One region of the Microbacterium lacusdiani genome, then DNA from elsewhere that is predicted to be linked to it. Evidence: predicted binding sites of a transcription regulator. Region 1 holds the regulator's gene; the other holds the start of a gene.
What was found. The regulator HrcA, encoded in region 1, represses chaperone genes, less so after heat shock. The targets are predictions, from matches to a motif close to TTNGCACTCGNNNNNNNCGAGTGCNAA.
Positions count from the first base shown of each region.

Region 1 (6,830 bases):
CCGCGTCGCGCTCGCGCAGGGCCCCGCCGCCCTGGCGGCCGAGGCTCAGCTGCTTCAGGACGGCGACGACGCCGCCGATGAGCACGAGGAGCCCCCACACGGCGCCCACCACCGCGGTGATGAGCGCGGCGAGCGCGTCGGCGATGCTCACCACGATCCCCGGGACGACCGAGTGCAGCACCATCGTCAGGAGCGTGAGGAGAAGGGCCAGCAGCAGGAAGAACACCATCCGCTTGCTGCCGAGCATGCGCGGCTGCGCCACGATGAGGAATGCGACGGCGGCGAGCTGCAGCACCAGGACCGCCCCCAGGATCGCCGCCGACGCGCCGACATCGAAGAACCCGAACACCGCGAGGTAGGCGAGCGTGCCGAAGGGGGCCGCCAGGAACAGCGCCACCATCGTGGTGAGGGCGGCGAAGGCGAGCAGGGCCAGCAGCACGCCGGCGACCGCGGCGCCGAGGCCGCCCACGAGGCTCGCGATGCCGTTCACGAGCGCGCCCGCGCGGTGCCCGATCAGCAGCGGCAGGGCCATGAGCCCCACCATCAGCAGCGTCAGCCCGAGCGGCAGCGCCAGGAACGGGATGCCGAGGCCCGGCGGGTCCTCGGCCTCCGCGCCGAACGCGCCGTCCTCGGCGATGGCCGCGACGTCGCCCGCGTCCACCCCCTCGGGCAGCGACGCGCCCGGCTGGGCGAGCGCCGCGATGCGCTCGCCCAGGGGTGGCGGCGACACGACGACCCCCGCGCCGACGCAGGCGAGCACCGCCAGCAGGATCGCCGCGACGGCGACCCACAGCGCCCACCTGCGCAGGCCGTCCACGGGGCGCCGCGCGATCTCTCAGAGTGCCAGCAGGATGCCGCCGGCCACGAGGCCGACGACGAGGATGCCCGCCGCGACGTACCAGGCCCAGTCGGGCGGCACGAACTTTCCGCCGTACGAGGGCTGGAGCGACGCGTGCGGCGTCGCGGTGGCGCCCGCGATGAAGGCGACCGCGACGGCGGCGAGGAAGGCGACGCCGATGACGATGAAGCCGGCCTCGGAGCGCATGATCCCGACGACGACGGCGGTGACGCCGGCCGCGACGCCCAGGATGTAGCCCGCGATCGTGAGCACGAGCTTGACGGTGGGATTGCCGGTGATGCCGGACAGCGTGGTGTTCATGCTCTGAGGAGCCCGCGCCGCGCGTCCCTGATACGGGATGACATGCTGACTGGATGAATGCCCCCGAGATGTGGGATCTGAGGGACGGGGACGGCCGCCCGACGGGAGCGCGGGTGCGCCGGGGAGACGTGCTTCCCGAGGGAACGACTCATCTCGTCGCCGCGACGTGTGTGCTGCGCGCCGATGGACGGGTGCTTCTCACGCGCCGGGCTGCGTCCAAAGCCGAGCACCCCTTGACATGGGAGTTCCCGGGCGGGAGCGCCCTGGCCGGGGAGTCGAGCGCCCAGGCTGCCTCGCGAGAACTGCACGAGGAGACAGGCATCCTGGCGCCTCCGTCCCAGCTGACTTTCATCGGTCGGCACCGGGAGATCTCCGCCTTCGTGGATCTCTATGCGGTGTCGCTGGGCGTGGATGTGCCCGTCGTCCTGGACCCGGCGGAGGTTGCCGCAGCGGAGTGGGTCTCCTTCGACGAAATCTTTCGGCGCCGCCAGCAGGAGACCTTCGCCGAGCCGTGGCTGGACCGGTTGGACGCACTTCTGCAAGCCCTTGCCCGCTGGGCGCGAAGCAACGCCCCTCATCCTCACCTCGAGGAGATATCCACGATCTCGGACGGATGAGCGGGACAGCGGCCTCCGCGGTGGATTTCTCCGCGCGTCACGGCGGCGCACTATCGGCGCGAGCGGGTCCTGCGAGCGGTGCTCAGCCGATCCGGCGTCGTGCTCGCTAGAATTGGCACTCAGAACGAGCGAGTGCCAGGCGACGTCGGGAGGTGCGGCATGGTCACGGAACGTGGGCTGAAGGTGCTCCGCGCCATCGTGCAGGACTACGTCGACACGCACGAGCCGGTGGGCAGCAAGTCGATCGTCGAGCGCCACGCGTTCGGCGTCTCCGCGGCCACCATCCGCAACGACATGGCGCTGCTCGAGGACGAGGAGCTGATCACCGCCCCGCACACGTCTTCGGGCCGCGTGCCGACCGACAAGGGCTACCGCGTCTTCGTCGACCACCTGGCCGAGCTGCGGCCCCTGTCCCAGGCGCAGCGCTCGGCCATCTCGACGTTCCTGGCCGACCCCTCGGACCTGGACGACCTGCTCTCGCGCACCGTGCGCGTGCTCACGCAGCTGACGGGGCAGGTCGCGCTCGTGCAGTACCCGTCCTTCGCGTCCGCGAACGTCACCCACGTGGAGCTGGTGCGGCTCGACGACATCCGGATGCTTGTGATCATCGTGACCGACACGGGCCGGGTCTCGCAGCGCCTCACGGCGACGCCGAGCGGCGTGCACGAGGACGACGTCGCGGTGCTGCGCGCGCAGCTCGCGTCGCTCGTCACGGGGCGCTCGGTGGGCGACGGCTCCGAGCGGATCGAGGCGCTGCGGGCGCAGGCGCCGGCGGAGCGCGGCCGCCGCGACGACGCGCTGCTGACGCTCGCAGCCGTCGTGGGGGAGGAGCTCGACGAGTTCCGCGAGAACCGCCTCGTGATGGCCGGGGCGGCGACCCTGGCGAAGCGGGAGCAGGACTTCCGCGGCAGCATCCACCCGCTGCTCGAGGCCATCGAGGAGCAGGTCACACTGCTGCGGCTGATGTCTGAGATGGTGGCGGACGAGCACGGCCTGTCGGCGAGCATCGGCCGCGAGAACGACGAGTTCGGGCTGGCCGAGGCGTCGATCATCGCGAGCGACTACGACGCGGGCGTGGGCCGCGCGCGCGTGGGGCTCATGGGCCCGACGCGCATGGACTACCCCAGCAACCTGTCGGCGGCCCGCGCGGTGGCGCGGTACCTGTCGCGGCTGCTGGACGAGGACGAGGGCCGCCGCTAGGCGGCGCCGATTCATCACGCGGGAGCGCGCGGCAGACGACGCGCGACCATGAAAGGCGAGTGTGGCTGACCACTACGAGGTTCTCGGGGTGTCGCGCGAGGCGACGTCCGACGACATCAAGAAGGCGTATCGCAAGCTGGCGCGCCAGCTGCATCCCGACGTCAACCCCAGCGAGGACGCCGCGGAGCGCTTCAAGCTGGTGACGCACGCGTACGAGGTGCTGAGCGACGACGAGAAGCGCCGCCGCTACGACAAGGGCGGCGACGAGAGCCCGTTCGGAGGCGCGGGCGGGTTCGGCGGCTTCAGCGACATCTTCGAGACGTTCTTCGGCGCGGGCGCCGGCGGCGGCCGCGCGGGACGTCCCCGTTCGCGCCGCGAGCGCGGCCAGGACGCGCTCGTGCGCGTCACGCTCGAGCTCGGCGACGTCGTCTTCGGCGTGCACCGGGACCTCGAGGTCGACACGGCCGTGCTGTGCGAGACGTGCCAGGGCTCGTGCTGCCAGCCGGGCACGGGTCCGGCGCGTTGCGAGATCTGCGGCGGCTCGGGCTTCATCCAGCGCCAGGTGCGCAGCCTCCTCGGCAACGTCGTGACGCAGCAGCCGTGCGGCGCGTGCCAGGGCTACGGCGCGACCATCCCCGACCCGTGCACGACCTGCCACGGCCAGGGCCGGGTGCGCTCGCGCCGCACCGTGTCGGTCGACATCCCGGCCGGCGTCGAGACCGGCCTGCGCCTGCAGCTGCCCGGCTCGGGCGAGGTCGGCCCGGCGGGCGGCCCCAACGGCGACCTCTACATCGAGGTCCAGGTGTCGCCGCACCCGGTCTTCAGCCGCGACGGCGACGACCTGCTCGCGACGCTCGAGGTGTCGATGACCGACGCCATCCTGGGCGCCACCACGACCATCGAGGCGCTGGACGGCCCGGTCGAGCTCGAGCTGCGGCCCGGCATCCAGGCCGGGGAGGTGCTGACGGTCAAGAACCGCGGCATCACGGGGCTCCGGTCCTCGCAGCGCGGCGACCTGCGGGTCGGGATACACGTCGTCACGCCGACGCGACTGGACGCCAAGGAGCGGGCGCTGGTGGAGGAGCTCGCGAAGCGCACCAAGGCGCCGAAGCCGCGCCTGGCGGAGTTCCAGCAGGGCCTGTTCTCCAAGCTGCGCGACCGGTTCCGGGGCTGACGCGTGGCCCTGCACTTCATCGACGAGACGGCCGGGGCCGCCCGCGTCGGCGACGCGGTCACACTGACGGGCGCCGAGGCGCATCACGCCGCCGCCGTGCGCCGCGTGCGCGTCGGCGAGGCGGTCACCGTGACGGACGGCCGGGGCGCGTGGCTCGAGGGCGAGGCCGAGAGCGTCGAGCCGCGCGAGGTCGTCGTCCGGATCGCCACCCGCCGCGACGAGGACGCGCCGCGGCCGCGCCTGGTGCTCGCGCAGGCCCTGGCGAAGGGCGACCGCGACGAGCTCGCGGTCCAGGCCGCGACCGAGCTCGGCGCCGACGAGATCGTGCCGTGGCAGGCGGCCCGCAGCGTGTCGCGCTGGGAGGGGCCCAAGGCCGAGAAGGGGCGCGTCCGCTGGGCCGCCATCGTGCGCGAGGCGGCCAAGCAGGCCCACCGCGCGTGGCTGCCGGAGGTCGTGCCGGTCGCGACGACCGGGGCCCTCGCGGCGCGCGCGGCCGGCGAGCGCGTCCTGGTCCTCGAGCCCACCGCCGAGACCCGTCTGACGGCAGTGGATCTCGGAGACGCCGCATCCATCGTGCTCGTGGTCGGTCCCGAGGGCGGCATCTCCCCGGAGGAGCTGGACCGGCTGGAGGCCGCCGGCGCCGTGCGTGTCCGGCTCGGCGACACGGTGCTGCGCACGTCCACCGCCGGGCCCGCGGCGCTCGCACTCGTGAACGCGCGCCTGGGCCGCTGGTGACCCGCGACGCGGGTCAAGCCCCCGGGTCGGGTGAGGGGCGCGCGCATAGACTGAGGTCCATGAGCGATCCCTCGATCTTCACCCGCATCCTGCAGGGCGACATCCCCGGCGAGATCGTGGCCGAGACCGAGCGGGTCTTCGCCATCAAGGACATCGCGCCGCAGGCGCCGCTGCACCTGCTGGTGATCCCGAAGACGCAGGAGTACCGCGACGTCGCGGAGCTCGCCGCGGGGGACCCCGAGCTGCTGGCCGAGATGGTGTCCGTGGCGAAGGGCCTCGCATCCGAGCACGCCGACGGCGACTTCCGCCTGCTGTTCAACTCCGGGTCGGGCGCGGGCCAGACCGTGTTCCACGTTCATGCGCACGTGCTCGCGGGCGGCCTGGGAGAGAGAAGCCTCGTCGGTGAGTGACCTTCACACGGAGACCGTGACCGCCGACGGAGTCGCGATGGTGCAGCTGCTCGGCCCGCAGGACCGCCTGCTCCGGATGGTCGAGAGCGCGCACCCGGATGTCGACGTCCACGTGCGCGGCAACGAGATCACGCTGCGCGGGGCGGAGGCCGACGTGCGCGCGGCGCGCGCGCTGGTCGACGAGCTGCTCCAGATGACCAAGGCCGGGCATGCGCTCGGCGAGGCCGACGTGGCGAGCTCGGCGCGCATGATGCGCGACGAGTCCGGCCCGCGGCCGAGCGAGGTCATGGGCGAGGCGATCCTGTCGAGCCGCGGCAAGACCATCCGACCCAAGACCGTGGGTCAGAAGGACTACATCGACGCGATCGATCAGAACACGATCGTGTTCGGGATCGGCCCCGCCGGAACGGGCAAGACCTACCTGGCGATGGCGAAGGCCGTGCAGGCGCTGCAGCGGCGCGAGGTCGACCGGATCATCCTGACCCGCCCGGCGGTCGAGGCGGGCGAGCGGCTCGGCTTCCTGCCCGGCACCCTCACCGACAAGATCGACCCGTACCTGCGCCCGCTGTACGACGCTCTGAACGAGATGATGGACCCCGAACTCGTGCCCAAGCTCATGGCGACGGGCACGATCGAGGTCGCGCCGCTCGCGTACATGCGCGGCCGCACGCTCAACAACTCGTTCGTCGTGCTCGACGAGGCGCAGAACACCACGCCCGAGCAGATGAAGATGTTCCTGACGCGTCTCGGCTTCGGCACCAAGATGGTCGTCACCGGCGACATCACCCAGGTCGACCTGCCGCAGGGCGCGTCGGGCCTGCGCCTCGTGACGCGCGTGCTGGAGGGGATCGACGACATCCACTTCGCGCGCCTGACGAGCGACGACGTGGTGCGGCACTCGCTGGTGGGCCGCATCGTGGACGCGTACAGCGAGTACGACGAGCGCCGCCTCGCCGCGCGTCACGAGCGCGACGAGGCCGCCGAGTTCGCCAACCGGGCCGAGCGACGCGCCGCGAACTTCCCGAAGGCCTCGCGGGCGACCGGCCCCCGAGACCGCACGCCCAAGCGAGGACGATCGTGATCGACATCAACAACGAGTCCGCCGTCGAGATCGACGAGTCGGTGCTGCTGCGCCTCACGCAGGAGAACCTGGCCGCGCTGCACGTGTCGCCCGACGCGGACGTGGCGATCGTCCTGGTGGACGAGGGCGCCATGGAGCAGCTGCACCTGCAGTGGATGGACGAGCCGGGCCCGACCGACGTGCTGAGCTTCCCGATGGACGAGCTGCGGCCGGGCACCGAGGACCAGCCCACGCCGCCCGGGCTGCTCGGCGACATCGTGCTGTGCCCGCAGGTCGCGGAGGCGCAGGCCGAGACCGCCGGCCACTCGACGATGGACGAGCTGATCCTGCTCACCACGCACGGCCTGCTCCACCTGCTCGGCTACGACCATGCCGAGCCGGACGAGGAGCGCGAGATGTTCGGCCTGCAGCGCGAGCTCATCGCGGCGTTCGCCGCCTCCGAGCGCCGCCGCGG
Region 1 covers NZ_BAAGXJ010000003.1:186,687-193,516, reverse strand. The annotation lists gene ACYVGN_RS03040 (hypothetical protein) at 1-817, opposite strand, end outside; gene ACYVGN_RS03035 (hypothetical protein) at 836-1,159, opposite strand; gene ACYVGN_RS03030 (NUDIX hydrolase) at 1,213-1,776, shown strand; gene hrcA (heat-inducible transcriptional repressor HrcA) at 1,936-2,976, shown strand; gene dnaJ (molecular chaperone DnaJ) at 3,038-4,150, shown strand; gene ACYVGN_RS03015 (16S rRNA (uracil(1498)-N(3))-methyltransferase) at 4,154-4,885, shown strand; gene ACYVGN_RS03010 (HIT domain-containing protein) at 4,945-5,295, shown strand; gene ACYVGN_RS03005 (PhoH family protein) at 5,333-6,376, shown strand; gene ybeY (rRNA maturation RNase YbeY) at 6,370-6,830, shown strand, end outside.

Region 2 (8,025 bases), on a different contig from region 1:
TGGATGCGGTTGCCGTCGAGCTCGGGGCGGATCGCGTCGATCTCCTCCTGCTCGCGCAGCGACGCGATGCGCGCCTCGATGTCGTCGTAGGCGCGCGCAAGGCGCGTGGCCTTGCGCTTGTTGCGCGTGGTGACGTCGGCGCGGGTCAGGATGTGCAGGCGCTCCAGCCGGTCGCCCGCGTCCCGCACGTAGCGGCGCACGGCCGAGTCCGTCCACGCGCCCTCGGCGTAGCCGAAGAACCGCAGGTGCAGCTCGATCAGCTTCGAGACCGCGTCGATCGTGTCGCCGTCGTAGCGCAGGGCCTGCAGGCGCTTGCGGGCCATCCGCGCGCCGACCAGGTCGTGGTGGTGGAACGACACGGCTCCGCCCGGCTCGAGCTTGCGCGTGCGGGGCTTGCCGATGTCGTGCAGCAGCGCGGCCAGGCGCAGGGCGACATCCGGCTCCTGATCCGGGAAGCGCGCCTGCTCGTGCTCGATCGCCTGCGCGAGCACGGTCAGCGAGTGCTCGTAGACGTCCTTGTGGTGGTGATGCTCGTCGACCTCGAGTTTGAGCGCCGACACCTCGGGCAGGAACTCGTCGATCAGGCCCGTCTCGACCAGCACGCGGATGCCGCGGACGGGGTCCTCGGTCGCGAGCAGGCGGCTGAGCTCGCCCTGGATCCGCTCGGGGCTCACGATCGAGAGCGTCTCGCGCAGGTCCCGGATGGCGGCGAGCGTGCCGTCCTCGACCCCGAACCCGAGCTGGGAGGAGAACCGGGCGGCGCGCAGCATCCGGAGCGGGTCGTCGCCGAAGCTGATGCGCGGATCGATCGGCGTGCGCAGGACGCCGGCGAGCAGATCCTCGACCCCGCCGGTCGGGTCCACGAGCTTGACCTCCGTGACGCGCAGCGCCATGGCGTTGACCGTGAAGTCGCGGCGCACGAGGTCGGCCTCGAGCGTGTCCCCGAACTCCACGGTGGGCTTGCGGGTCACGCCGTCGTAGCTGTCGGCGCGATAGGTCGTGATCTCGACCTGCTCTCCCTGGACGCGGGCGCCGATCGTGCCGAACGCCCGGCCGATGTCCCACTGGGCCGTGGAGATGGGCGTGACGATCCGCAGGATGTCGTCGGGCCGCGCGTCGGTCGTGAAGTCGAGGTCGTGCGTGGCGCGGCCGAGCAGCGCGTCGCGCACCGGACCGCCGACGATCGCGAGGTCGTGTCCGGCGTCGGCGAACGCGCGGGCGAGCGTCGCGACCACCGGCGAGGCCGCGAGGTCGCCGAGGCGCGCGACACCGGCGGCCATGTTGAGCATGCGTTCCAGGGTAGTCGCGCGCGGCGCGCCCCCTCGGTCAGCGGGCGACGCGGTACTGCAGCAGCACGTGCCCCGTCGGCGCGGTCTCGGTGTGCTCGAGCCGCAGCGCAGTCTGCGGCAGGTCGGGCGGGGCGAAGCCCCATCCCGAGCCGATCAGCACGGGCACCACGCGCAGGCGCAGCACGTCGACGAGACCGGCGTCGAACAGGCCGCGCGTGAGCTCGAGGCTGCCCCACACCGCGATCGACGAGAACCGCTCGCGCAGAGCGGCGGCCTCGTCGAGCCCCGGGACCACGTCGATCTCGCCGTCGCCCCACGGCGCGCGGTCGAGCGTGCGCGACACGACGTGCTTGGGCAGTCGCGCGATCGGGACGGCGACGGCCTCGGTCGCCGGATCCGCCTCGGGCCAGTACGCGGCGAACATCTCGTACGTGCGGCGGCCGAGCAGGATGGCGTCGACGGTCTCCAGCCAGCGCATCTGGGCCGAGTCCGTGCGGTCGTCGTCCTCGAACGGCGCCGCCTCGAAGAACGACAGCCCGCCGTCCGGCTCCGCGGCGAACCCGTCGACCGACACGATCTGCTCCACCGTGATGATCCCCATCATCTGCCACCCCCGGGTGTCGGCGAACTCCCCCGGCGCCCACGATGCCCGGCCGCCGCATCCGGATCAAGCCCTCCCGCTCCCTCCCGCGGCTAGCCTGATGCCATGCGCGCGACTGTCTTCCACGGGCCCGGCGACGTCCGCTTCGAGGAGGTGCCCGACCCCGTCATCGTGGACCCCGGCAACGCGATCGTCCGCGTCGTCGCGGCCTGCGTGTGCGGCTCGGACCTGTGGCGCTACCGCGGCGTGACCGAGGCACCGCCGCGACCCGTGCGCATCGGCCACGAGTTCGTCGGCGTTGTCGAGGAGGTCGGCGCCGACGTGACCCGCGTCTCGCCCGGGGACTTCGTGATCGCGCCGTTCTACGACTGCGACATGACGTGCGCGAACTGCCGCAACGGGTTCAGCACGTCGTGCCTCGAGATCGGATGGTGGGGCGGCTCGGATCACGCCGGTCACCCGACCGACGGCGGCCAGGGCGAGTACGTGCGCGTGCCGCACGCCGACGGCTCCCTCACTGTGGTGCCGGGCGGGATGCCCGACGACGCGCTCGTCCCCGGTCTGCTGTCGCTCTCCGACGTCATGCTCACGGGGCATCACGCCGCCGTCTCGGCCGGGGTGCGGCCGGGATCCACGGTCGCGGTCGTCGGCGACGGCGCCGTGGGCCTGAGCGGCGTGCTCGCGGCGGCGCGGCTCGGCGCCGAGCGGATCGTCGCGATGTCGCGGCACGAGCCGCGGCAGGCGCTGGCGCGGGCGTTCGGGGCGACCGACGTGCTGGAGCAGCGCGGCGACGAGGGCATCGCGGCGGTCAAGGACCTGTTCGACGGCATCGGGCCCGACGCGGTGCTCGAGTGCGTCGGCACGAAGGAGTCGATGGACCAGGCCCTGCGCTCGGCGCGTCCGGGCGGCCAGGTCGGGTTTGTGGGCGTTCCTCACGGCGGCCCGGAGCTGCCGGTCCGCACGATGTTCAGCAGCAACGTGGGCGTGCGCGGGGGAGTGGCCCCCGTCCGGAACTACGTCGACGAGCTGCTGCCCGAGGTGCTGTCGGGCGCGATCGACCCCGGCCGCGTGTTCGACCTGACCCTGCCGATGGCGGAGGTCGCCGAGGCCTACGCCGCCATGGACGAGCGCCGCGCGATCAAGTCGCTGCTGCGGCCGTGACGGCCATCCTGCTCGCCCTGGCGAGCGCGGCCGCGTACGGGCTGTCCGACTTCCTGGGCGGCGTGCTCTCCAAGCGCGACAGCCCCTGGACCATCGCGCTGTGGGGGCAGATCGGAGCGCTCCTCGCGGCGGGCGCCGCTGCGCTCGCGATCGGCGGCGCCCCGGCTCCGGTCGACCTCGCGTGGGCCGCGCTGGCCGGCACCGGATCCGCGCTCGGCACGGCGTTCCTCTACCGCGGGCTCGCGGCGGGCCGGATGAGCGTCGTCGCGCCCATCTCGGCCGTCGTCAGCGCGGCCGTGCCCGTGGTGGCCGGGGTCGCCGCCGGCGAGCGGCCCGCGCCGCTCGTGTGGGGCGGCATCGCGGTCGGGCTCGTCGCGATCTGGCTCGTGGCGCGGGTGCCCCCGGCGCACGCCGCGTCTCGGACCGGAACCGCCGCGTCGATCCGGGACGGCGTCCTCGCCGGCCTCGGATTCGGCACGGCCTTCGCGGCGATCGGCCAGTTCCGGGAGGAGGCGGGACTCTGGCCCAACGCGCTCGCGATGCTCGTCGCGGTCGTCGTGCTCGCGGCCGGCGTCCTTCTCGTGCGGGCGGGGATCGCGCTGCCTCCGCGCCGCGCGGGGCTCGCGCTGCTCCCCGGAGTGCTCGGCGCCACGGCGCTGACCTTCTTCCTGTTCGCGACCCAGCACGGCCTGCTGACCGTGGTCTCGGTCATCTCGGCGCTCTACCCGGCCGCGACCGTGATCCTCGCCGCGCTCGTCCTGCGCGAGCGCATCCACCGCGGCCAGGCGGTCGGCCTCGCGGCGTGCGCGGTCGCCGTCGCGCTTGTCGCCGCCGGCTGATCCGCCTCAGGACAGCCGCAGGAACCCGTCCACGATCAGGTCCCGCACGCGCGGCAGCAGCTCGGCCCGCAGCGCCGCGCCGTCGACCTCGAGCAGGTCCGCGATCGCCGCGATCAGCGGGCCCACCGGCAGGTCGCCGTCGCACGCGCCCACCAGGGCGGCGAGCCCCGGGTCGGCCTGCAGCGCACGGCCGAACCCGCCGCCCTGCCGCAGCTCGATCACCTGCGGATCCGCGACGCCCGGCAGGTGATGCCGCGCCTCGGTGACGTCCGGGGCGGTGCGGAGCGTGGCCTCGGCGAGCGCGTCGTCGTCCATCGCGACGAGCCGGTCGTGCGCGGCGAGGGCCTCCGCGAGGTGGATGCCGAGGCCGCCCTCCGACGGGATCGGCTGGGGCACGCGCTCGTATCGCGCGAGGGTCGGCTCATCCGCCGCCCGTCGCAGCAGCACGTACCCGAAGCCGATCGCGCTCACGCCGCGCTCGGCGAAGTCGTCCAGCCAGGCGCCCAGCAGCGCGTCGTGCCGCGCGGAGCCCGGCACCGTCCCGCCGTCGCGGATCCACATCTCCGCGTACTGGATGGGATCGAGCTGCTCGCGCTCGACGACCCAGGCGTCCAGCGGGACATCCGACGACTCGATCCACGCGCGCACGCGGTCGAGCCCGTCGACGCCGCCGCGGGTCTCCCAGTTGCCCAGCAGCTGGGCGACGCCGCCGGGCTCGAGGACGGCGCCGACGCCGGCGATCACCTTCTCGACCAGCGCATCCCCGACCATCCCGCCGTCGCGGTACTCGTAGTCCGGCACGCCCAGGGCGCGCGGCGTGATCACGAACGGCGGATTGGAGACGACGCGGTCGAACGTCTCGCCCGCGACCGGATCGAAGAGGCTGCCGTGCCGGGTCTCCACCCGGCCGCCCTCGGCGTTGAGCAGTGCGTTCAGGCGCGCGAACGCGAGCGCGCGCTCGGAGAGGTCCGTCGCGACCGCGGAGTCGGCGTACCGCAGGGCGCGCAGCGCCTGCACGCCGCACCCGGTGCCGAGGTCGAGCACGCGCCCCGCGGGCGTCGGCAGCTGCAGGCCGGCCAGCGTGAGCGAGGCCCCGCCGACGCCGAGCACATGGTCCTCGGCGAGCGCCCCGCCGCCGATCGCGAGCTCGTCCAGGTCGCTCGCGAACCACCACTCGCCCGCGCCCTCGCTGTCGAGGTACGACTGGGGCCGGACGATCGCGCGCGGCTCGACCGCATCGCCCGCGACCTCGGCCAGGCCGAGCGACTGGAGGCCGCGGGCGCCGAGGCGCGGCAGCGCCGCATCCACCGCCGGCAAGGGCTGCGCGATGCCGAGCACCAGCAGCCGTCCGAGCGTCGCGAGCGCATCCGACCTGCCGCCGAGCGCGCGCAGCGCCGGGACCCTCAAGCCGCGCCCGATCGCGTCGTCGGCCTCGACGCCCCACGCGGCGCGCAGCGCCTCCGAGCGGAAGCGCGCGGCCGCCAGGTCGCTGGCGAGCGCGGAGCACAGGGCGGCATCGGGGTTCGGGGTCACGGTCCCATTCAACCCCGTGCCGTGTCTCACTTCCGCGCGGAATCGCCCCTGGATTCCGCGCCGAACTGAGACATGGAAGGGGCAGAAAACGGATCTTGCACTCTCACCCCGAGAGTGCTAAAACGGAATTGAGTCCTCATGACTCAGGTCTGAATCGCCACGAGCAGACAGGAGGAGGAATCACGATGGCGATGTTCTTCGACCCGTTCCGTGAGTTCGACCGCGTGGCCGAGCAGCTGTTCGACCGGCAGGGTCCGCGGCTGATGCCGATGGACCTGTACCGCGACGGCGACCACTACGTCCTGAGCGCCGACCTGCCGGGCATCGACCCGGGCAGCGTCGACATCGACGTGGACGGCCAGCTGCTCACCATCCGCGCCGAGCGCACCGCCCGCAGCGCCGAGGGCGTGAAGTGGATCACCCGCGAGCGCGCCACGGGCTCGTACCTGCGCCAGCTCAACCTGGGGCAGGGCATCGACACGGCCGGCATCTCGGCGACCTACGACAACGGCGTGCTGAGCGTGCTCATCCCGATCAGCGAGAAGGCCAAGCCGCGCAAGATCGAGGTCCAGCGCTCCATGACCGCGTCGCAGGACGTCACGCCCGAGCTGACGGCGTAGCCCGCGCAGACGAGGAGGGACCCGGCCGTCGGCCGGGTCCCTCCTCGCGTGCCGGGGGGCGTCAGACGTCGCGGCGCGCACCCTCCGAGGGCACGACCGTGAAGGCATGGGGGGCCGCGAAGCCGCGGTCCGCGAACGCGGCGGTCGCGGCCTCGGCCACGGCGTCGACGCGCGCCTCGTCGACCAGGGCGATGGCCGCTCCGCCGAAGCCGCCGCCCGTCATGCGGGCGCCGACCGCGCCCTCGGCGAGCGCGGTCTCCACGGCCGTGTCGAGCTCGGGCACCGAGATCTCGAAGTCGTCCCGCATCGAGGCGTGCGACGCGACCAGCAGGTCGCCGATGGCGCGCGGCCCCTGAGCGCGCAGGGTCTCGACCGTGTCGAGCACGCGCTGGTTCTCGGTGACGATGTGCCGGATGCGGCGGAACGTCACGTCGTCGAGGAGCTCGCGCGCGCGATCCAGCTCCGCGACGGTCACGTCGCGCAGCGCGGGCACGCCCATGGCGGCCGCGCCCCGCTCGCACGCCTCGCGGCGCTCGCGGTAGCCGCCGGTCGAGTGCGAGTGCTTGACCCGCGTGTCGATCACGAGGAGCGAGAGCCCCTCGCGCGCGAAGCCGAGGTCGACCGACTGGGTCTCGAGGCTGCGGCAGTCGAGGAACGTCGCGGCGTCCGCGCGGCCCATGATCGACGAGACCTGGTCCATGATCCCGGTGGGGGCGCCGACCGCCTCGTTCTCGGCGCGGCGCCCGACGCGCGCCATGTCGAGGGGCGCGAGGCCGAGGCCCCACAGCTCGTCGAGCGCCGAGGCCACGGCGCCCTCGATGGCCGCCGACGACGACAGGCCCGCGCCGATCGGCACATCCGACGCGATCGCGATGTCCACGCCCGGCACGTCGGCCGCGGCGCGGCCGGATGCGGCGAGCGCGGCCCAGGCCACGCCCAGCGCGTACGCGGCCCACTCGGGCACGACGCCGCCCGTCACCGCGTGACCGGCGGGGCCGTCGAACGTCGCGGCGAGCTCGGCGACGGGCAGCTCGACGGGCTGCTCGGCGAACGTCGACACCACGCGGACCACGCCGTCGCCGCGCGTGGCCGCGGCGGCGTAGGTGCGGTGCTGGATCGCGAAGGGCAGCACGAAGCCCTCGTTGTAGTCGGTGTGCTCGCCGATCAGGTTCGCGCGGCCGGCCGACGACCACACGCCGGCGGCGGGGGATCCGGCGACCCGGGCGAAGAGCTCCTGAGCCTGGACGAGGGCGGTCACGCCTCGACCCCCGCGGCCTGGTCGGCCTCGGCGATCGCGATGCGCAGGCGCTCCGCGGACTGCTCGGGCGGCACGTCGCCGATCCACGCGCCCATCGCGGCCTCCGAGCCCGCGAGGAACTTGAGCTTGTCGGCCGCGCGACGCGGCGACGTGAGCTGCAGGTGCAGGCGGGCGCTGTCGCGGCCGACCTCGACCGGTGCCTGGTGCCACGCCGCGATGTACGGGGTCGGCGTCGTGTACAGGGCGTCGACACCGCGCAGCAGGCGCAGGTAGAGCGGCGCGAGCTCGTCGCGCTCCTCGGCCGTGAGCTCGGCGAAGTCGGCCGCGTGGCGGCGCGGCGCGAGGTGCACCTCGACGGGCCAGCGCGCGGCGAACGGCACGTAGCCGATCCAGTGCTCGCCCTCGACGACGACGCGGGGTCCCGCCGACTCGAACTCGATGATGCGGTCGAACAGGTCCGCGCCCTCGCGCTCGATCGACGCCAGCAGCAGCTGCGTGCGCGGCGTGACGTAGGGGTAGGCGTAGATCTGGCCGTGCGGGTGCTGCAGCGTGACGCCGATCTCCTCGCCGCGGTTCTCGAACACGAACACCTGTCGCACGCCGGGCAGCGCCGACAGCGCGGCCGTGCGGTCGGCCCAGGCCTCGATCACGGTGCGCGCGCGCGTGACCGACTGCGTGCCGAACGAGCCGGTGCGCTCCGGGCTGAAGCACACGACCTCGCAGC
Region 2 covers NZ_BAAGXJ010000002.1:32,794-40,818, forward strand. The annotation lists gene ACYVGN_RS01655 (CCA tRNA nucleotidyltransferase) at 1-1,289, opposite strand, end outside; gene ACYVGN_RS01660 (dihydrofolate reductase family protein) at 1,327-1,893, opposite strand; gene ACYVGN_RS01665 (zinc-dependent alcohol dehydrogenase family protein) at 1,996-3,051, shown strand; gene ACYVGN_RS01670 (EamA family transporter) at 3,048-3,890, shown strand; gene ACYVGN_RS01675 (DUF7059 domain-containing protein) at 3,897-5,423, opposite strand; gene ACYVGN_RS01680 (Hsp20/alpha crystallin family protein) at 5,609-6,043, shown strand; gene galK (galactokinase) at 6,105-7,301, opposite strand; gene galT (galactose-1-phosphate uridylyltransferase) at 7,298-8,025, opposite strand, start outside.
Region 2: a site for HrcA is predicted at 5,518-5,544, ahead of ACYVGN_RS01680 (Hsp20/alpha crystallin family protein). Genes of this name have one in related genera too.